Enteractinococcus fodinae: one gene and its partners. The protein of the gene in region 3 interacts with the protein of the main gene of each other region in a pairwise test. Links are inferred from orthologs where the notes say so. Each region holds a gene or a part of one and is shown on either strand. Other genes may lie near its edges.

Region 1 (3,014 bases), 800 kb from region 3 along the record:
CGTGGTTCCGATTATTTTGGTTCTTACGCTGTGGGGCTTCACTGACCGTGTTGAGCGCACCATCAATACCCCAGTGGAAGATTCACCACTGGTCGTTACGGTGCACGGCAAGCAGTGGGCATGGGACTTCGACTACGAATACACCACACCGGATGGGCAGACGGAAGAACGCCACCTATACGGTATTCAGGGCCAGCTGACCGGTGAAGAGGGCGTCGAGCAGACACTTCCCACGCTTTACCTGCCAGTTGATGTACCGGTGGAATTCCAGTTGAAATCACGCGACGTTATCCACTCGTTCTGGGTGCCTGCCTTCCTGCAGAAGCTGGACATGGTCCCAGGACAAACAAACCGTTTGTACCTCACCCCGGGGGAGACCGGACACTTCCAGGGTAAGTGTGCAGAACTCTGTGGTGAATTCCACTCTGAGATGCTCTTCAATGTTGAAGTTGTTGAAGAAGCCGAGTTCCTCAGCCAGATTCGTCAGCTTCCAGAAGGTCTCTCGGGCGCGGAACTAAACCGTAACCCGAACGAGAACCCTGAAGGTCAGCTTGACCAAGAGGTACCTTTGGGCGATCCACAACGGATCGAGGAGTAAAGTACATGACTACTTACGAATACACACAAGACGACTCTCGGTCGCGTGTACGGCCACAGGTGGTGCCGGCTTCTAAAGGCCGTGTCATCGTTAATTGGCTGACCTCGACTGACCACAAGACGCTCGGGTACATGTACCTGATCACGTCATTTATCTTCTTCGGTCTCGCCGGTGTCATGGCGTTGATCATTCGTGCCGAGCTGTTCGAACCAGGTATGCAGGTTCTGCAAACTAAAGAACAGTTCAACCAGCTGTTTACCATGCACGGCACACTGATGCTGTTGATGTTTGCGACCCCATTGTTTATTGGGTTCGCCAACGTGATTATGCCGTTACAGATTGGTGCACCTGATGTGGCGTTCCCACGTCTTAACGCACTGTCGTTCTGGTTCTTCCTGTTTGGTTCACTCATCGCAACCGCAGGCTTCCTCACCCCACAGGGTGCAGCATCATTCGGGTGGTTCGCCTACGCACCACTTTCGAATGCGACCTATTCGCCGGGTATCGGTGGAGACCTCTGGGTCTTCGGTCTTGGTCTCCAGGGCTTCGGTACCATTCTTGGTGGCGTCAACCTGATCACCACGGTTATCTCCATGCGTGCACCCGGTATGACCATGTGGCGTATGCCGATTTTCACTTGGAACACCCTCATCACGGGTATTCTGATCCTGATGGCGTTCCCACCGCTTGCGTCAGCACTCTTCGGGCTCGGGCTTGACCGCCGCTTTGGTGGCCACATCTTTGACCCAGAAAACGGTGGAGCTATTCTCTGGCAGCACCTGTTCTGGTTCTTCGGTCACCCGGAGGTCTATGTCATCGCTCTACCATTCTTCGGTATCGTTTCTGAGATCATCCCGGTGTTCTCACGCAAACCAATCTTCGGTTACAAATCACTGGTCTTTGCGACCGCCGCAATTGCAGCACTGTCGATGACCGTGTGGGCACACCACATGTACGTTACCGGCTCGGTACTGCTGCCGTTCTTCTCCCTGATGACCATGCTCATTGCAGTGCCCACCGGCGTGAAGTTCGTCAACTGGATCGGAACCATGTGGCGAGGGTCGATCACCTTCGAAACACCGATGTTGTGGACCCTCGGGTTCATGGTGACCTTCCTGTTCGGTGGTCTAACCGGTATTATCCTGGCCTCTCCACCACTGGACTTCCAGGTTTCTGACACCTACTTCGTAGTTGCTCACTTCCACTACGTCGTCTTCGGTACCGTTGTCTTCGCGATGTTCGCCGGCTTCTACTTCTGGTGGCCAAAGTTCACCGGCAAGATGCTCAACGAGACCTGGGGCAAGATCCAGTTCTGGATGCTGTTCATCGGTTTCCACGGAACCTTCCTTGTGCAGCACTGGTTGGGTGTCATGGGTATGCCACGTCGTTACGCTGACTACTTGGTTGAAGATGGATTTACCCTCATGAACCAGTTCTCGACGGTGTCGTCAATGTTGCTGGGTGCGTCCATCATCCCGTTCCTGTGGAACGTCTACTACACCGCCCGGTATGGCAAGAAAGTCACTGTCGACGACCCATGGGGCTTCGGTGGCTCACTCGAGTGGGCTACCTCTTGCCCACCACCACGTCACAACTTCCACGCTCTGCCACGCATTCGTTCGGAACGTCCGGCTCTGGACTTGCATCACCCAGAATTGATACCGCTGGACCGGCGTGAACAAATGACTACGAAGGCAGGTGCATGACGTGAAGATTAATCAGAATCTCTTTGCGATCCTCGGGACATTTTTCCTCGTCGCAGCAGTTATCTACGCGATCTGGACCCGTGGAACTGAAATGGTCGGCATCACCGGACTGTTCGGGCTTGCTGCCATGCAGTATATGGTCGCCTACTATCTACGGCTTCTGGACAAAGAATACAAGCCAGGCGTAGACGACAAAGAAGACGGCGAGATCGCTGAATATGCTGGGACCTACGCCCGCTTCGCTCCATGGAGCTGGTGGCCACTTGGTCTCGGTGCCGCGTGCGCCATCGTGTTCCTCGGAGTAGCGATCGACTGGTGGATCTTCATCATCGGTATCGGCCTCGGTCTTTTCTTCGTGACCGGTTGGGTCTTCGAATTCTCGAAGGGCCAGCACAAACACTAACTCCATAGTGAACATCCTCTAAATAGCTGAGGGCTCCAGTCAAAAGACTGGAGCCCTCAGCTATTTAAACCGTATCAAGGGCGAGCGGTGTCTTGTGGTAGCGCAGTCTGCAGACACGACAACGCGTACACTAGGAATATATAGAATAGGTCGCGCGGAGGGATTTGATGGGTAATCACAAGCCAACCCCCAAACGTCATATCGGCCCGGCAATACAGTGGGCCAAACCGAAGACCAATAGTGGTCTATCAGCTGGTCGTCGGACCCGCGAGATAAGAATTCAATTAGCAGACGTAGCTGACGATTC
Region 2 (4,090 bases), 950 kb from region 3 along the record:
TTTCCATCGTGGTGAAACGTTTATCGCAGGAGCGACATTCTCGTCGACGACGTATCGCCGAGCCGTCATCTAATGACCGAGAATCCACGACGCGTGATTCTTCATGTCGGCAAAACGGACAATGCATGGGGGAAGAAACCTCTCTATAGGATAGGTCTAAGCACATCTTAGTCCTACATATAGTTGCGGTTCAACCCCTCGGGCTACTATATGTAGTGGTTCGGGATCTGAAGCTGTCGTCCCGAAGTCTACGGTCGGCACTCATTCGAGACACGAAGGTCCCAAGAGGACCTTCAAATCGCCAAAGAGTGCCGGGTTCGGATTAACCTTATACTGCGGACCGACCCGCAAGATTTCCATCGTCAGGTTCCCAACGAGTTTGATATTCACGTCGGTTGTACCCGAGTGGCTGCGCAGCACTTCGCCGAGTTGCCTAATTAAGGGTTCGGTAGCTTTATACGATGGGATCGTCAGGTTGAGCGGTCCCCCGGCTGCCATGTCCGTGGTATCAAGAATGGTCATCTCTTGGGCTGAAATGACCACAGAGCCGTCATCGCGGCGTTGAACCCGTCCCTTGATGGACACGACGAGATCTTCAGCGATGACCGTGGAAATGGGTTCATAAACTCGCCCGAAGAACATCACGTCTATGGAGCCGGCTAGGTCTTCGACTTCTGCGCGAGCATACGGGTTGCCTGACGTTTTTGCGACACGACGTTCAAGAGTCGTGATCAACCCGGAGATTGTCACGAACGAACCATCGGCCGGGCCTTCATCGTCAACGACCTGACTCACGGTGTGATCCGCATGCTGATCCAGAAGCTGCTCCAGCCCCTGCAGCGGATGGTCCGATACATAGAGCCCGATCATCTCGCGCTCAAAAGCCAGTTTCGTCTTCTTATCCCATTCGGGCAAATCAGGGACCGTGATACCAAATCCGGTGTCGACGCCTGTGGTTTCTTGGTCGTCGAGCAGGGAGAAGAAGTCGAACTGGTTATTTGCTTCCTGGCGTTTTTGCACCATGGAGGCGTCGACCGCTTCCTCATGCACGGCCAACAGGGCACGTCGAGAGTAGTTTAGTGAATCGAACCCGCCCGCCTTGATAATGGATTCGATAGTGCGCTTATTGCACACTTCTTGCGGTACCTTTTTGAAAAAATCCTGGAATGACGTGAAGGCACCTTGTTCTTCACGTGCCTTGACCATGCCGGCAACAACGTGCGCGCCCACGTTACGAACCGCACCCATACCGAATCGGATATCTTCACCGACCGGGGTGAAATTTTGCGCGGATTCGTTAACATCGGGTGGCAGGACATTGATATTCATTCGGCGGCATTCGTTCAGATATACCGCCAATTTGTCTTTATCGTGGGATACCGACGTCAGCAGTGCTGCCATATATTCTGCCGGATAGTGCGCCTTCAAGTACGCCGTCCAGTAGGAGATCACCCCGTAGGCAGCCGAGTGGGCTTTGTTGAAGGCATAGTCCGAGAACGGTAGCAAAATGTCCCACAGCGCAGTAATGGCTTCTTGGGAGTATCCGTTATCCAGCATCCCTTGCTGGAAGCTGGCGTACTGCTTGTCGAGTTCTTCCTTCTTTTTCTTACCCATGGCACGCCGCAGAATGTCGGCCTGCCCGAGCGAGTAGCCGGCCACCTTTTGGGCAATGGACATGACCTGTTCCTGATACACAATCAGACCGTGGGTCACCCCCAGGATCTCTTCGAGCGGCTCTTCTAGCTCTGGGTGAATCGGGGTGACCTCTTGCAGCCCGTTCTTACGCAGCGCATAGTTATTATGCGAGTTTGCCCCCATGGGACCGGGACGGTACAACGCAAGTGTCGCAGAGATGTCTTCGAAGTTGTCAGGACGCATCAGTTTGAGTAACGCGCGGATCGGGCCGCCGTCCAACTGAAACACCCCGAGGGTATCGCCACGAGCTAGCAACGCATAGGAATCTGGGTCATCCAACTCTAGGGTGTCCAAATCTAGCGTGAAGTTTCGGTTGAGTTCGATATTTTCGACCGCATCCGAGATCACGGTGAGGTTGCGTAGCCCCAGAAAGTCCATCTTGATCAAGCCCAGTGCTTCAGCGGTGGGGTAATCGAACTGGGTGATTACCTGACGATCAACTAACCGTCGCATCAGGGGAATGACGTCAATGATCGGGTCCGAAGACATGATCACACCGGCCGCGTGGACACCCCATTGACGAATAAGTCCTTCGAGTCCCTTGGCGGTCTCGAAGACTTCTTGGGTCTCGGGATCAGTCTGGAGCATCTCCCGGAAATCGCCGGCCTCTGAATAGCGTGATGCTTCCGGATTTTCGATGTCGGCTAACGGGATATCCTTGGCCATGACCTGCGGTGGTAGCGCTTTCGTGAGCTGCTCCCCCATCGAAAATGGTTTACCCAGCACACGGGCTGCATCTTTTAGGGCCTGCTTCGTCTTAATAGTCCCGTAGGTTACGATCATCGCCACACGTTCGTCACCATATTTTTCGGTCACGTATTCGATGACTTCGTTTCGGCGGCGATCGTCAAAGTCCACATCGAAGTCAGGCATGGAGACACGATCCGGGTTCAGGAAACGCTCGAAAATCAAACCGTGCTGTAACGGATCTAATTCGGTGATGCGGAGAGCATAGGCGACCATCGAACCGGCACCGGAACCACGTCCTGGACCCACCCGGATGCCTTGTTCTTTCGCCCAGTTGATGAAGTCTGCCACCACTAGGAAATAGCCGGGGAAGCCCATGTTGATGATGACTTCGAGCTCATAGTCGGCTTGTTTTTGAACATCCGATGGAACCCCGTTGGGATACCGGAACCGAAGGCCTTTATTAACCTCTTTGATCAACCAGCTGGTCTCGTCCTCACCCGGCGGGGTGGGGAATTTTGGCATGTAGTTGGCGTCAGTGTTGAAACTGACTTCGCACTGCTCGGCAATCACCAAGGTATTGTCGATGGCTTCGGGCAGGTCCGAAAAGAGCGCCCGCATTTCCGCGGCGGATTTCAGGTAGTAGTCATTACCGGAGAAGGCGAACCGTGAGCCACCTTCGTCGTAGGTTGGTTCGCTAAGTTTGGATCCGGATTGCAGGGCCAACAACGCTTCGTGATGTTTGGCGTCGTGCTGGTGAGTGTAGTGCAGGTCGTTTGTCGCGACCAGCGGCAGATTCAAATCCTTGGCAATTTGCAGCAGGTCTCCGATGACTCGGCGTTCAATATCCAGCCCATGTTGCATCACTTCGACATAAAAATTTTCTTTGCCGAAAATATCTCGGAACTCCGCTGCGGCGTCGAGAGCCTCTCGGTACTGTCCCAGGCGCAGCCGCGTTTGGACTTCACCAGATGGACACCCGGTGGTGGCGATCAGGCCTTCGGAGTACTCATTGAGTAGCTCGCGGTCGATCCGAGGCCATTTCGCATAGACCGAATCCAGGGACGCGTGTGATCCCATCCGGAATAAGTTGTGCATACCGGTGTTGTTTTTGGACAGCAAGGTCATGTGCGTATAGGCGCCACTACCGGAAACGTCGTCGCCGCGTTGGTCGGGATCGCCCCAACGCACACGGGTCTTATCGGTGCGGTGCTGATGGCCAGGGGTGAGATATGCTTCCAACCCCACAATGGGCTTGATGCCATACTGCTGGGCCTTGTTCCAAAAATCGAATGCGCCGAAGAGATACCCGTGATCGGTGATGGCGATCGCTTCTTGGCCTAACCGATTGGCCTCAGCAAACAGTTCATCAAGTTTTGCAGCTCCGTCGAGCATGGAGTATTCGGTATGGGTGTGAAGGTGTACGAAACCGTCGCGTTTCCCTGTAGATCCACCGGCCAAGAGTGTGTCGACCTCCAACTTGATGACTGACTAGCGACAGTCAGTCTAGCCGTAGTCTTGCAAACGTTCCAAAGCGTAGCGCAGGTCGTCAGGATACGATGACGTGTAGCTCACGTATTGACCCGTGACGGGGTGCTCGAAGGCAATGCCAACGGCATGTAGCCACTGACGGGTCAGCCCCAGCTCTGCGGCAAGTTGCGGATCAGCATCATAGGTCAGATCCCCGACCAGCGGGTGTTTGAGCGCT
Region 3 (2,930 bases):
CCGATAACGCACCGCAGGGCACTTGAGGTGCACACGTCACCAGCTTCACCCCGGGTTCGGTGGCCTCCTCCAAGGAGTTCACCTGCGCTGGATTATCTGCTGGCACAACGCCCACCAGCGTATTGGCGGCAAAGACCTCATGACTGTTGGGATCAGTGAGCTCAGCGTCGTGAGCGTCTTGCATGCTGGCTTCATCGGCTGTGGCGAGCACGTCAGCTGGCGCTCCGGCGTGTAGGTTGTGAACTAATGTCGATGATCCCGCAGCGCTTATATCAACCTCGAGATGAGGGTTCTCTGCGGTGAACTCTGCTGCGATTTCTTCAAAAGATGGTTGCAGGGATGCTGCAGCGAATACCCGGATCGGTTCAGTCTCTGATGCATGCGATGGGTCGTGACCGTCTGCGCTACACCCGGTAAGGGCGAAGGCAACCAGCCAAGTCCCTGTCACAGTGGAACGCTTCATGGAGCTAACCCAGTGGTCTCGATGACAACGTTGGTGGCTTTGACCGTGGCAATCGCGGGGGAGCCGACTTCCAGACCGAGCTCCTCGACCGCTTCGGTTGAAATCAACGACACTACCCGAAACGGGCCGCACTGGAGCTCTACCTGAGACATCACCTTATCTGCCACAATCCGCGTGACTAGGCCGGTGAATTTATTGCGGGCAGACGATGCGAGTTCATCAGGCACATTGGGACGCCCTTCGGCTGCTGCTCGCGCCAAGGCAGCGATATCTTGGCCAGCAACCACTTGCCGACCGGTGGCATCCTGGGTCGCCTCGAGCTTGCCATTACTGATCCACCGTCGGACAGAATCGTCAGAGACTCCCAGGTATGCAGCCGCCTCCGTGATACGCAAATACGCCATAAACTCAGAGTCTATGGCGTATTTGCGGGCGAAGTAAAGCGTGTGGCGCGCGCTTGCGGCTAGCCGTTCATCAGGTTCTGGATGCGGGAGACACCTTCGACCAGATCATCCATGCCCAGAGCATATGACAGGCGAATGTACCCCGATTTACCAAAGGCCTCACCCGGTACGACGGCAACTTGGGCTTTTTCTAAGATGACGGCGGCAAGTTCGGTCGAGGTATCCACTCGCTGCCCGGCGATCTCTTTGCCTAATGCTTGAGTGACATCAACGTAGGCATAGAATGCCCCTTTTGGCGTCGGGCAGACGAAACTAACAATATCGTTGAGCATATTGACCATCGTGGTGCGTCGCTCGTCGAAGGCCTCCAGCATTTCATGGACGGCGTCTAGGGGGCCGGACACGGCAGCAATGGCAGCCTTTTGCGCGATGTTGTTCACGTTCGATGTTGCATGCGACTGCAGGGTGGATGCTGCTTTGATGACATCGGTGGGGCCAATCATCCAGCCTACGCGCCAGCCGGTCATCGCATAGGTTTTGGCCACACCGTTGAGGATGACGGTCTGATTTGCCAGTTCAGGTACGGCTTTGAGGATGGGCGTGAAGACGGCCTCATCGTAAACGAGGTGCTCATAGATCTCATCGGTGATGACCCAGATGCCGTTGTCGAGTGCCCACTGGCCGATGGCCTGGGTTTCCTCTGGGGTGTAGACCGAACCGGTCGGGTTGGAAGGCGAGACGAAAACGACGGCCTTGGTCCGGTCGGTCCGAGCTGCTTCGAGTTGATCGACGGTGACCTTGTATTCGGCCTCAGCGCCAGCGAACACATCGACCGGGGTGCCACCGGCAAGTTTGATGGACTCTGGGTAAGTGGTCCAGTACGGGGCAGGCAGCAGAATTTCATCACCGGGGTCGGTGAGCGCGGCAAAGGTGTTATACACAGCTTGCTTGCCACCGTTCGTGACCAACACTTGTGCTGCATCAACTTCAACGCCAGAATCGCGCAGTGTCTTATCGGCGATTGCCTGCCGAAGCTCCGGTAGGCCGGCTGCGGGGGTATAGCGGTGGTTGGCCGGATCAACGACGGCCGCCTGGGCTGCTTCCACAATATAGTCCGGGGTGGGGAAGTCTGGTTCTCCAGCACCGAAACCGATCACGGGTTCACCGGCTGCTCTGAGCTGCTTGGCTTTGGCGGTAATTGCCAGCGTTGCTGACTCAGGTATTGCTTGCAGACGGGCAGATACACGACGTGCTGGTTCAACCATAAATGGCCTCGGCCTTTCGTTCAGGGTGCTCGCTCAGGCAATGAGCTGCGAAAATCAGGGGTTAACAGTACTGTAGTCGCCCCAGGTACAAGCTCGGTGTTGACGTCGTCACGTTGCACCAGCGGTGCTGTAAGGACCCTCCGATTTGTCGAGGGCGTGCACATTGGCTATGATTGGACTCTGGTGTAGGTCGCACACCAGTTTTTGTGTGCGGTTGACCCTAGGGCAGTGGCGCAATTGGTAGCGCAACGGTCTCCAAAACCGTAGGTTGCAGGTTCGAGTCCTGTCTGCCCTGCGCATGAGGTTCGAAGGAATCGAAGAACCTATCAGCACAAACAATATGAGCGAGGATTAGTGAGCAAGTCTACGTCATCCCAAACCGCTGAAAAGCGTGGGGTCTTTGCTCGCATCATGATGTTCCTGCGCCAGGTCGTCGATGAGATGCGCAAGGTCGTCACCCCGACCCGACAAGAACTCATCAAAATGACCGGTGTGGTACTGGTCTTCGTTGTTATTGTGATCGCGCTGGTGAGCCTGCTCGACTGGCTGTTCGGTATGGGTGCGTCCTGGGTATTCGGTGGTTCTGACGGCCTCTAATTAACTTCACTTGTATCGCGGGTGAACTTCCCGTAGTGAAGATATTGGTACATACCCGTGATTGACCGTTGAGAAAGCAGGATACCTAGTGTCGGAGAACGAACTCGAACCACAAATCGACCCCGAGGTTGAGGACATCAACGCCGTGGTCGAAGATGTCACCGACGACGTTGCAAACGAACGACAGGAACCAGCCGAGGC

What was found. The genes of interacting proteins can lie anywhere in the genome.
Region 1: the proteins of J2S62_RS03435 (region 3) and ctaD interact in binary tests that used the Escherichia coli proteins (3 or more experiments, as listed by UniProt). The link is inferred for Enteractinococcus fodinae from one-to-one orthologs.
Region 2: the proteins of J2S62_RS03435 (region 3) and dnaE interact in binary tests that used the Escherichia coli proteins (3 or more experiments, as listed by UniProt). The link is inferred for Enteractinococcus fodinae from one-to-one orthologs.

What each region holds. Positions count from the first base shown.
Region 1 is NZ_JAVDYJ010000001.1:1,531,935-1,534,948, reverse strand. Bases 12-2,953 are described here. They hold ctaD (aa3-type cytochrome oxidase subunit I), read left to right. Parts: upstream 12-603; coding sequence 604-2,304; downstream 2,305-2,953. Other genes in these bases: J2S62_RS07205 (cytochrome c oxidase subunit 4), read left to right, coding at 2,306-2,707; ctaC (aa3-type cytochrome oxidase subunit II), read left to right, coding at 12-598. Also shown: more of ctaC, read left to right, coding at 1-11. UniProt on the Escherichia coli protein: Cytochrome bo(3) ubiquinol oxidase is the terminal enzyme in the aerobic respiratory chain of E.coli that predominates when cells are grown at high aeration.
Region 2 is NZ_JAVDYJ010000001.1:1,676,617-1,680,706, forward strand. Bases 62-4,079 are described here. They hold dnaE (DNA polymerase III subunit alpha), read right to left. Parts: upstream 3,778-4,079; coding sequence 262-3,777; downstream 62-261. Other genes in these bases: nrdR (transcriptional regulator NrdR), read right to left, coding at 62-127; J2S62_RS07820 (RluA family pseudouridine synthase), read right to left, coding at 3,889-4,079. Also shown: more of nrdR, read right to left, coding at 1-61; more of J2S62_RS07820, read right to left, coding at 4,080-4,090. UniProt on the Escherichia coli protein: DNA polymerase III is a complex, multichain enzyme responsible for most of the replicative synthesis in bacteria. This DNA polymerase also exhibits 3' to 5' exonuclease activity. The alpha chain is the DNA polymerase catalytic subunit.
Region 3 is NZ_JAVDYJ010000001.1:729,629-732,558, forward strand. The notes cover bases 30-2,887. They hold J2S62_RS03435 (pyridoxal phosphate-dependent aminotransferase), read right to left. Parts: upstream 2,133-2,887; coding sequence 927-2,132; downstream 30-926. Other genes in these bases: modA (molybdate ABC transporter substrate-binding protein), read right to left, coding at 30-448; J2S62_RS03430 (TOBE domain-containing protein), read right to left, coding at 460-867; secE (preprotein translocase subunit SecE), read left to right, coding at 2,544-2,729; nusG (transcription termination/antitermination protein NusG), read left to right, coding at 2,818-2,887. In the rest of the region: more of modA, read right to left, coding at 1-29; more of nusG, read left to right, coding at 2,888-2,930. UniProt on the Escherichia coli protein: Shows aminotransferase activity with methionine and histidine as substrates, and to a lesser extent also with phenylalanine.